Regions from separate parts of the Aneurinibacillus thermoaerophilus genome, predicted to be linked through region 2. Evidence: riboswitches for the same ligand, from Rfam matches in the RefSeq annotation. Region 2 holds a riboswitch; the other holds the start of a gene.
What was found. Region 2 has a riboswitch for cobalamin ahead of K3F53_RS05380 (S-layer homology domain-containing protein). Riboswitches for the same ligand answer to the same signal wherever they lie in the genome.
Positions count from the first base shown of each region.

Region 1: linked by a shared signal. The riboswitch ahead of K3F53_RS00190 (energy-coupling factor ABC transporter permease) and the one ahead of K3F53_RS05380 (S-layer homology domain-containing protein) in region 2 are both predicted to bind cobalamin.

Region 1 is NZ_CP080764.1:34,374-38,588, reverse strand. Features, by position in the region: gene K3F53_RS00205 (energy-coupling factor ABC transporter ATP-binding protein) at 1-501, opposite strand, end outside; gene cbiQ (cobalt ECF transporter T component CbiQ) at 507-1,298, opposite strand; gene K3F53_RS00195 (energy-coupling factor ABC transporter substrate-binding protein) at 1,282-1,593, opposite strand; gene K3F53_RS00190 (energy-coupling factor ABC transporter permease) at 1,600-2,358, opposite strand; cobalamin riboswitch at 2,558-2,770, opposite strand; gene K3F53_RS00185 (CDGSH iron-sulfur domain-containing protein) at 3,028-3,231, opposite strand; gene K3F53_RS00180 (hypothetical protein) at 3,543-3,752, shown strand; gene K3F53_RS00175 (helix-turn-helix domain-containing protein) at 4,034-4,215, shown strand, end outside.
Region 2 is NZ_CP080764.1:991,302-995,516, forward strand. Features, by position in the region: gene K3F53_RS05370 (2-hydroxyacid dehydrogenase) at 1-938, shown strand, start outside; gene K3F53_RS05375 (Cof-type HAD-IIB family hydrolase) at 965-1,774, shown strand; cobalamin riboswitch at 1,900-2,100, shown strand; gene K3F53_RS05380 (S-layer homology domain-containing protein) at 2,299-4,215, shown strand, end outside.

The sequences.
Region 1 (4,215 bases), 960 kb from region 2:
TTCATCTAGAAGTAAAAGCTCCGGTTCCAGTACCATTACTCCGGCCAGTGCTACTCTTTTCTTCTGGCCAAGGCTTAAGTGATGCACCGGACGCTCGCGGAAATGTTCCAGGCCGAAACGAACGAGCGCCTGTTCCACCTTCCGCTTCGCTTCATCATCCGAAAGACCTGCGCTGCATAAGCCGTATGAAATATCTTCAGCCACTGTGCTGGCGATAAGTTGCTGTTCCGGATCTTGAAAGACCAGTCCGACTTTCTGCCTGATTTGGCTGAGAAACGTACGCCGATAAGAGAATGCTTCCCCTTTCCACTTCACGACCCCGCGTTCTGGTGCATAAATTCCGTTCATATGCAAAAACAATGTCGATTTTCCGCAGCCGTTATGTCCGAGTAGTACGCAGCGCTTGCCTCTGGGCACCCGCATTGTTAGACCATTCAAAGCAGGAGTTTCACTTCCCGGGTATGTGTAGCACACATCCTCGATTTCCAAAAGCCAGTCCATTCTTCTCACCTTCCCGTCCACCATTCAAGCGCAACCAACAGCAAAAAAACTGCTGCCGCCTCGGCCGCGTATCTTCTCGAAACAAAAGCATGTGAAGAAGCTACTACCCTCAAGTCTCCATCAAATCCGCGCGCCGCAAGTCCAATCGAAAGCTGCTGATAACGCTGTACTGTCCGGGCAAATAATCGCGCAACCAATCCGCCGGCATCCCGCATCTTGCGCGAGAATCCATGTCGGGCTCCCCTTGCTTTATAGGCAATCCAAAGCTGTTCCACCGTTTCTAAAAACACGAAAACAAACCGATACATAACAAGCAACAAATCTGTCACCATACAAGGGACACCAATCCGCCGCAGCACGGCTAAAATTTCCGTAAATGGAACCGTCAACAAAATAAAATACAAACAAGAAACGGAAGAAAGCGAACGAAGCAATAACGCGCTCGCTTTCTTCATACCGGCCACGCCAATATATACATGAAAAACTCCGAAAGAATAAATAAATACCGTCTGCTCTGTTATCTCCGCTATTGACCGCGCCGTAATTTCCAGCATAATTGGCGGCAAGCTAAGCGCAAGAAATAAAGAAATTGCCCCCAATAGCCGCAAATAAATACGCCAAGGAATGCCGGCATAGCCCACAATCCAGACACTCATCCATACAAAAACTGCTATGTGAGTAGGCGCGTGCGCCACCATAACAAAACAAAGCATAGTAATGCCAATTACCAGTTTCTGAATCGGAGATACATGGCGCAGGCGATTCGTATAAGCAAGCGTATCAAGCTGAATCTTCATCCGAACATTCCCGCTTTGTAGCCCGACCCTTATAATAACCGATGCCATACCCTATAATACCGGCGCCAAAGGCCGCCTGAAGCGCGAATAGAAGGCTTTCCGTCTCACTTCCCGGCGGTTCAAAAAGCGGCTTGAACCACGGTTTGTATTCTGGTGCCATTTCTGTCACCGCCTGTTCAGCCGCGCCGTCCGCTCCGCCAAAATCCGAATCTTTAATCATGACAAGCGGAATCACCATCAACGCAGCTACTACCAAAATAATCAACACATTCATTTTCCAAACCGAATTTTTCATAAAGAATTACGCTCCCCGTTTAATAGATTGCAGCGTGTTTAATTCTTGTCTGTTATACACCATAAGCCAGTTCCATACCAGCACCGTCAGCAACCCTTCGCTAATCGCGAGCGGAATCTGAGTAACCGCGAAAATTCCAGCAAACTTTGCGAAAGAAGCCAGCACTCCGCCACTTGCCGCCGGAAATGCCAGCGCCAACTGTAAAGAAGTAACAACATAAGTCGCCATATCGGCTAATGCCGCCGCCAGAAAAACGGCCAAACGTTGCTTTCCCGTTGAACGAACAGTCAATCGGTACACACTATATGCTACGAACGGCCCAACCACGGCCATGGAAAACGCATTTGCACCCAATGTGGTTAGTCCACCATGTGCCAAGAGTACGGCCTGAAACAAAAGCACAAAGCTTCCTAACACTGTCATCGCCAGCGGGCCAAACAATACCGCCCCCAATCCCGTCCCGGTCGGATGAGAACTGCTTCCTGTCACGGATGGAATTTTCAGCGCTGACAAAACGAATGCAAATGCGCCCGCCAACCCGAGAAGCAATTTCGTCTCCGGTTGCTCTTTTGTTAATCGCTTAAGAGAACGAAGTCCCATCAGGAAAAAAGGTAAAAACAGCACCCACCAAAAAACGGCCCAACCTACTGGCAAAAAGCCTTCCATAATGTGCATCGCATAAGCAGTGTTAGGTTCGTTAAGCGAAAAATAAAGCGCGAACCCCGCAACAACTGCAGCAAACGAGAGCATACGTTTTCTTTTCATTCACTTCTTCCTCCCTTTCATACATGCAATTTCTATCAGCAATAAGAAAATCTAGCAAGTTGCGCTCTCATCCTTTAATAATGAAAATAAAAAAGCATCTTTTCCCACAGAAAAGATGCTTCGGTAAACAAAAGCGCAAAATCAATCTACGTGCCTGTGTTATATGCCCCTTTGAACACCTCACCATCCTCGTGGTTTTGCAGTGTTTCTCTTCACGGCAGGTCTCCTGGCTTCGGGTCTGACGAACAACCGCCCCCTTCCCATTTCACAGGCAGAAATAGTGGGTTTAATATCAGCAGTGTTCTTCCCTTCACAGTGGCGGGACCGCGTCGGATTTGCACCGAACTTCCCTTTTAAGTTCTCCATTCCAGCATCTGGTGGAACTTTGAACACCGTAAAGTTTACATATACAGTTGTAAGTGAGCCCATGATAACATGAATTTGAAAATAATTCTACTGGTAAACACTTATTTTTTGAAAAATTATAGACTTTAGTACAGGAAAGAAATCAGAATACTAGTAACAGCGCCAACCTAATTTATAAGACTCAGGCTTACTATTACTTTCATGTAGATCGAATCAAAAGAAATAAGAAACCCTGCCTTTTGGCAGACAGGGGCGAAATTCAACTATTTAAGGCGATTAAAGTTTGGTATGGGTACCATCACATTACGGTAAATTCCCGGATTTTCCGCACCCGCAAATCGCGACTGTTTTCGGTTCTTCAATATTCACAATGAACGGCTGTTTTCCTGTCCCTTTGTGAGAGCCATCACAATACGGAGGGTTCCCAGTCAAACCACAAGCACAATAAGCTTTTTTTCCGGGTTTCTCTTGTATTACATAGGGTTGCTTCCTATCATACATAGCCATCTCCATTCCTCCTATATCCATCTTTTTTGCTCTTTCAACGTTCGTATTGTGATGAGAAAAAGGGTCGATTTACCAATTCCATTTTTTCCTAATACGAGACGGAAATATTCATCCGTTATTTAATCAATCGTAGAAACAAGAAGAAGCGGAACATGGAACTTATTTGATTTTATCTTTTTGCAAACACAACATTGGTAATTTTGCACATTATTTGATTCTAAAGCAGGGAATTCTTTTTCAAATTTCCATGGTCGAAGCCGTCTCATTTGGCAAATATATAGCTACCGATTAAGGGGTTAACAAACGGTTATTTGGCAATACTGGCTCTTATCATCACAATGATAAGGAGCGGATTATGTTATGAAAAAATCACTGATTACAAACTTACGAATGAAGCATTACGAAAGGAAGAGCGTGCGATTTCTGATGCTTTTTTCCGGCAGCGTGTGACGGCCGTTCGACTGATTCTTGAAGGTTTTTCTACGGTAAAAGCTGCAGAAGTACTGGGCATTTGTCACTAGTCTGAGACGCCTTAGAAAAAGGCGCCGCTCACGTAAATAACACCTGAAATTTTTCAAACGAAGAAAGGGAACTGACCCTTCCCTATCTAAGTTAAAAATATGCTTAAGAAATTTTCGAAATCACAAGTATGGATAATTGCTTTAGTGGTCTATGTGCTAAGTACCATTAATTACAAAAATCCTTCTACACTTGATAAGATATCCATTACTTTGGCATGTATCTTATCAGCTCTTGTCATCTGGAATTTCGTATTACACTTATATAAAGAAAGGATTGAAAAATGAACTATACCTTTAACAGTACAAAAGAGTTAAAACAGTTTATCGCAAAGGAAGTCTTGAGCTCGGCTGAAGCTATTGAATACCTAGGGATTAGTCGTGCACGTCTAAGCCAGTTAATTAAGAACGGCAAACTTATCCCCATCAAAAAACTGCAACGGGATAGTCTGTTCCTAAAAATCGA
Region 2 (4,215 bases):
AGCTTCTGGAGCGCACGGCGTCTTTGTATGTTTGGGAAAAAGAAGACAAGGTAATGCCGCGCGAATTGCTACTTAAAGAAATAAAAGATGCCCACGGCTTGTATTCTATGCTGGCCGATCGGATTGATACAGAAGTAATGGATGCCGCTCCGCATCTGCGGGTCATCAGCACGATGGCGGTGGGTTATGATAATATCGACATTGCCGAAGCGACGAAGCGCGGCATACGTGTTGGACATACGCCGGACGTGCTTACGGAAGCGACGGCGGATTTAGCTTTTGCCTTATTGATGGCTACCGCGCGCCGCTTGGGTGAAGGAATGGCTTGCATTAAAGAAGGGAAATGGAAGAATTGGTCGCCGATGTTTATGGCAGGGCAGGAGGTGTATGGTTCGACCCTTGGCATTATCGGAATGGGCCGCATTGGGGAAGGGGTCGCCCGTCGTGCCAAGGCGTTTGATATGCGTATTTTGTACCACAACCGGACACGGCGCCTGGAAGCAGAAGAAAAGCTCGGCGCCGTATATTGTTCGCTGGAGGAATTGCTGGATAAATCCGACCATGTGGTATTGCTAACGCCAGCCACAAAAGAAACGTACTATATGATGGGGGCAGCACAGTTTGCTCGCATGAAACGGACGGCTACATTTATTAACGTATCCCGCGGCACGAACGTGGACGAGGACGCGCTTTATCGGGCGCTGGTTAATAAAGAAATTTGGGCAGCAGGGCTTGATGTGTTTGAAAAAGAACCAATTCCTCCTTCGCATCCCTTACTTTCGCTCGATAATGTCGTAGCATTGCCTCATATTGGAAGTGCAACTGTACAGACACGTCTCCGCATGGCGATGGTAGCGGCGGAAAATGTGCTTCTAGGCGTAAAAGGCGAACGGTTAAGATATACGGCGAATCCCGATGTCTATGCATCATTATTATAAAGAAAAGATTCTGGATGGTGAAATATATGGCATACAAACTAGCTGCAATTGACATCGACGGAACGCTACTTACAGACGACTACCGGATTACAGAAAAAAACAAAAAGGCGTTGCGAGCAGCGGAAGAGGAAGGAGTACAAATTGTGCTTTGTTCCGGGCGCGCGCCTGTCAGCGTGCTTCCGATTCTTGAAGAAATCGGCATTCACGGTTATTTTATTTGTCATAACGGCGCGGTTACTACACACTCCAAAACGAAAGAAATTCTGCAGGAAAACGGTTTTTCTATGCAATCATTGAGAGGTGTGGTGGAGTACTGTCGCAGGGAAAATATTCACATGGACTTTTGCACCGCATTTGATATGTATACGGAAAGCATGGAGCGCGAAGACGTGCAACGGATGTACGCAAAATACCTCGCACAGCCAAAACTCATTCAGGATATGTTAACCGTGGAGGATAAGCTGGTTAAATTCACTTTATTTGGCACCGATGAACAGCTTAACAAAGCGTACGATGAATTTGCTGCGATGAATTTGCCGGTGCGGACGCTCCGCAGTGGTCCGTCTTATATCGATATTATTGATAAAGCGACTTCCAAAGGCGCGGCGCTAAGTAACCTTGCCGAATATTTAAATATTTCGCTGGCCGATACGATCGCTATCGGTAATTATTATAACGACCTTGATATGATTACTATGGCGGGAATCGGAGTAGCTGTGGCTAACGCACCGGAGGACGTAAAAGAAAAAGCCGACCTGATCGTCGCCTCTAATAATGAAAGCGGCGTGGCGGAAGCCTTGCAGCGTCTTGTGTTCGGGATGAAAAACTGCGTATAAAGACTTCCTTCGTATCGTTTCGCTGTTCATGTTGAGAAAATATGCATTCTATACAAATTTTTTCTTGAAATGTTAAAATATTATAGACAAAAAAGCGTCGAGACAGTATCATAAGAATAAAAATTGAATAAAGAGCGGGGAAAGGTGCAAATTGCCTGTGTGCTTTTTGCTTAAAAGGGAAGAACGGTGCAAATCCGACGCGGTCCCGCCACTGTAAATGGGGAGTGACTCCAGCAATATACGCCACTGTTTCTGTGATGAAATGGGAAGGTATGGAGAAGCGATGATCCATGAGCCAGGAGACCTGCCTTTCTCTAAGATGTTTCTGATTCTTCGGGGGGTGAGAATAAAGAAACGACAACAGTGTACAATACAGCTGGGCTTTTGTATGCTTTTTTTCTTGTATTGTTCCATTGTTTGTTATTGCAACATTTCATTGTATGTGAGGCCACCCTTGTATAAGGGTGGCTTTGTTTGTTATTGTGCATTGACATTTCTTTAAGAGCGAAGGGGGTAATGAGAAAATGGGTTTCAGAAATACATGGAAAAAGTATTTTGCTTTATTCACGATCTTCTTTCTTTTTATTTCTACAGTGTTAGGGTTTTCTTGGTTTCAACCGAAGCCGGCTTATGCTTCTATTGTACCAAAAATAAGAGGAGATTTGGGGAGCGATACTACAGTAACTCCTGATACAGTAACCGTACAAGAGCAGTCTACTGGCCATTCTGTTGGCATTGAAGAGGCGATTCAGACAGCGAGTCAGTATGCCCTGAGCCATAATCAACTATCTGAATGGGAAGCAATCGGGCTTGCGCGCGCTGGACAAGCGGTTCCGGCAAGCTATCTCGAAAGCATAGAACGGGAGGTCGCGGCCGCAAAAGGACAGTACCGTAAAGTAACCGACTATGAACGAATTGCTTTAGCGGTCAAAGCGGTAGGCGGTGATCCGACCGCAATCGCCGGCTATAACTTCATCGAAAAAATTTACAACAATTCTCGCATGACAAACCAAGGGCTCAACGGACCGATTTTTGCTTTAATCGCCCTTGACTGCGGAGATTACAAAACGCCTGAAGATGCGCAATGGAATCGCGAGAAGCTTATTGCTTACATTGTGCAACATCAATATGCGGACGGAAGTTGGCCGCTTTCGCCCGGAGCCGAAAGCAATCTCGATATAACGGCGATGGCGCTGACCTCTCTTGCGCCATACAAAAACCGTCCTGAAGTGCAAACGGTTGTTGATAAGGCGGTTGCTTATTTATCGGCTCAACAAAATGAAACGGGCGGATACACATTTCGTTTTTTGGGGGACGTAACGGAGCCGAGCGAGACTACAGCCCAGGTGATTATCGCTTTAACCGCGAATGGCATAGACCCGACTTCAGCCGCTTTCACAAAATCAGGAAAAAATTTGTTGCATCATTTACTTTCATACCGGCAGTCGGACGGAGGCTTTGTCCATGTAGCGGGCGGAAAAACGGATAGGATGGCTACGGAACAAGCGTTGCAGGCGCTGGTAGCATATGATTTATTTACGAAGGGGAAATCTCCGCTTTATCGCTTCGCGGCTCAGCCTTCACCACCAACATCGGAAAAACCTCCAACGGAACCAGGGTCGCCGCTTCCCGATGGATCAACACCGCCTGAAGGAGGAACGCCCCCGAATACACCTGTTCCTGTAAAAAAAACAATTACGCTATCCGTAATCGGGGATAGTCAGCGCGGCGTCATTTTGCCTGCTCAGTCGGTAGAGCTGAAGGAGGGGGACACAGCCTATACCGTTCTCCGGCGTATGTTAGGCAATAAAGTAGAATCTCGCGGTTCCGGGGCGACGCTGTACGTAGAAGCCATTGATGGGCTGGGGGAGTTTGATCGCGGTCCGCAGAGCGGTTGGATGTATTCGGTTAACGGCTGGTTTCCCAATTACAGTGCAGGCATTTATATGTTAGAAGATGGGGATGTTGTAGCCTGGCGCTATACGCTTGATCTCGGCAAGGATTTAGGTGCGTATTTTCTTGCGGATACGTACAAAGATGGAACATTTTCCATTCCGGCGCATGTTGAAAATGAACTTAACCGTATTGGTCTTACGCCGAATAATACACAGCCGATAAGCAAAGTGGCCACAACGACGGTTGTGCTAAATGCTGCCGAAAGAATGGATGCCAGGCAAGCGGAGCAGATAAAGCAATCGTTGGCTAATCATACGGTATCGTTACAACAGTCCGTTTCAGCCGCTGTCGAAAGCGTAATTAAAGATAATATGGATGAAGTACAACTCATCGTTCCAGCGCAAGCTTTATCCAAAACAACTTCGCTCACGATTACCGAACAGATGGTTCAACGTCCGGAGCTTGTCTCTGGGATATATGATTTCGGGCCGGATGGTACGAAGTTTAACAAATCGATATACATTATGATAAAAATTCCTATCGAA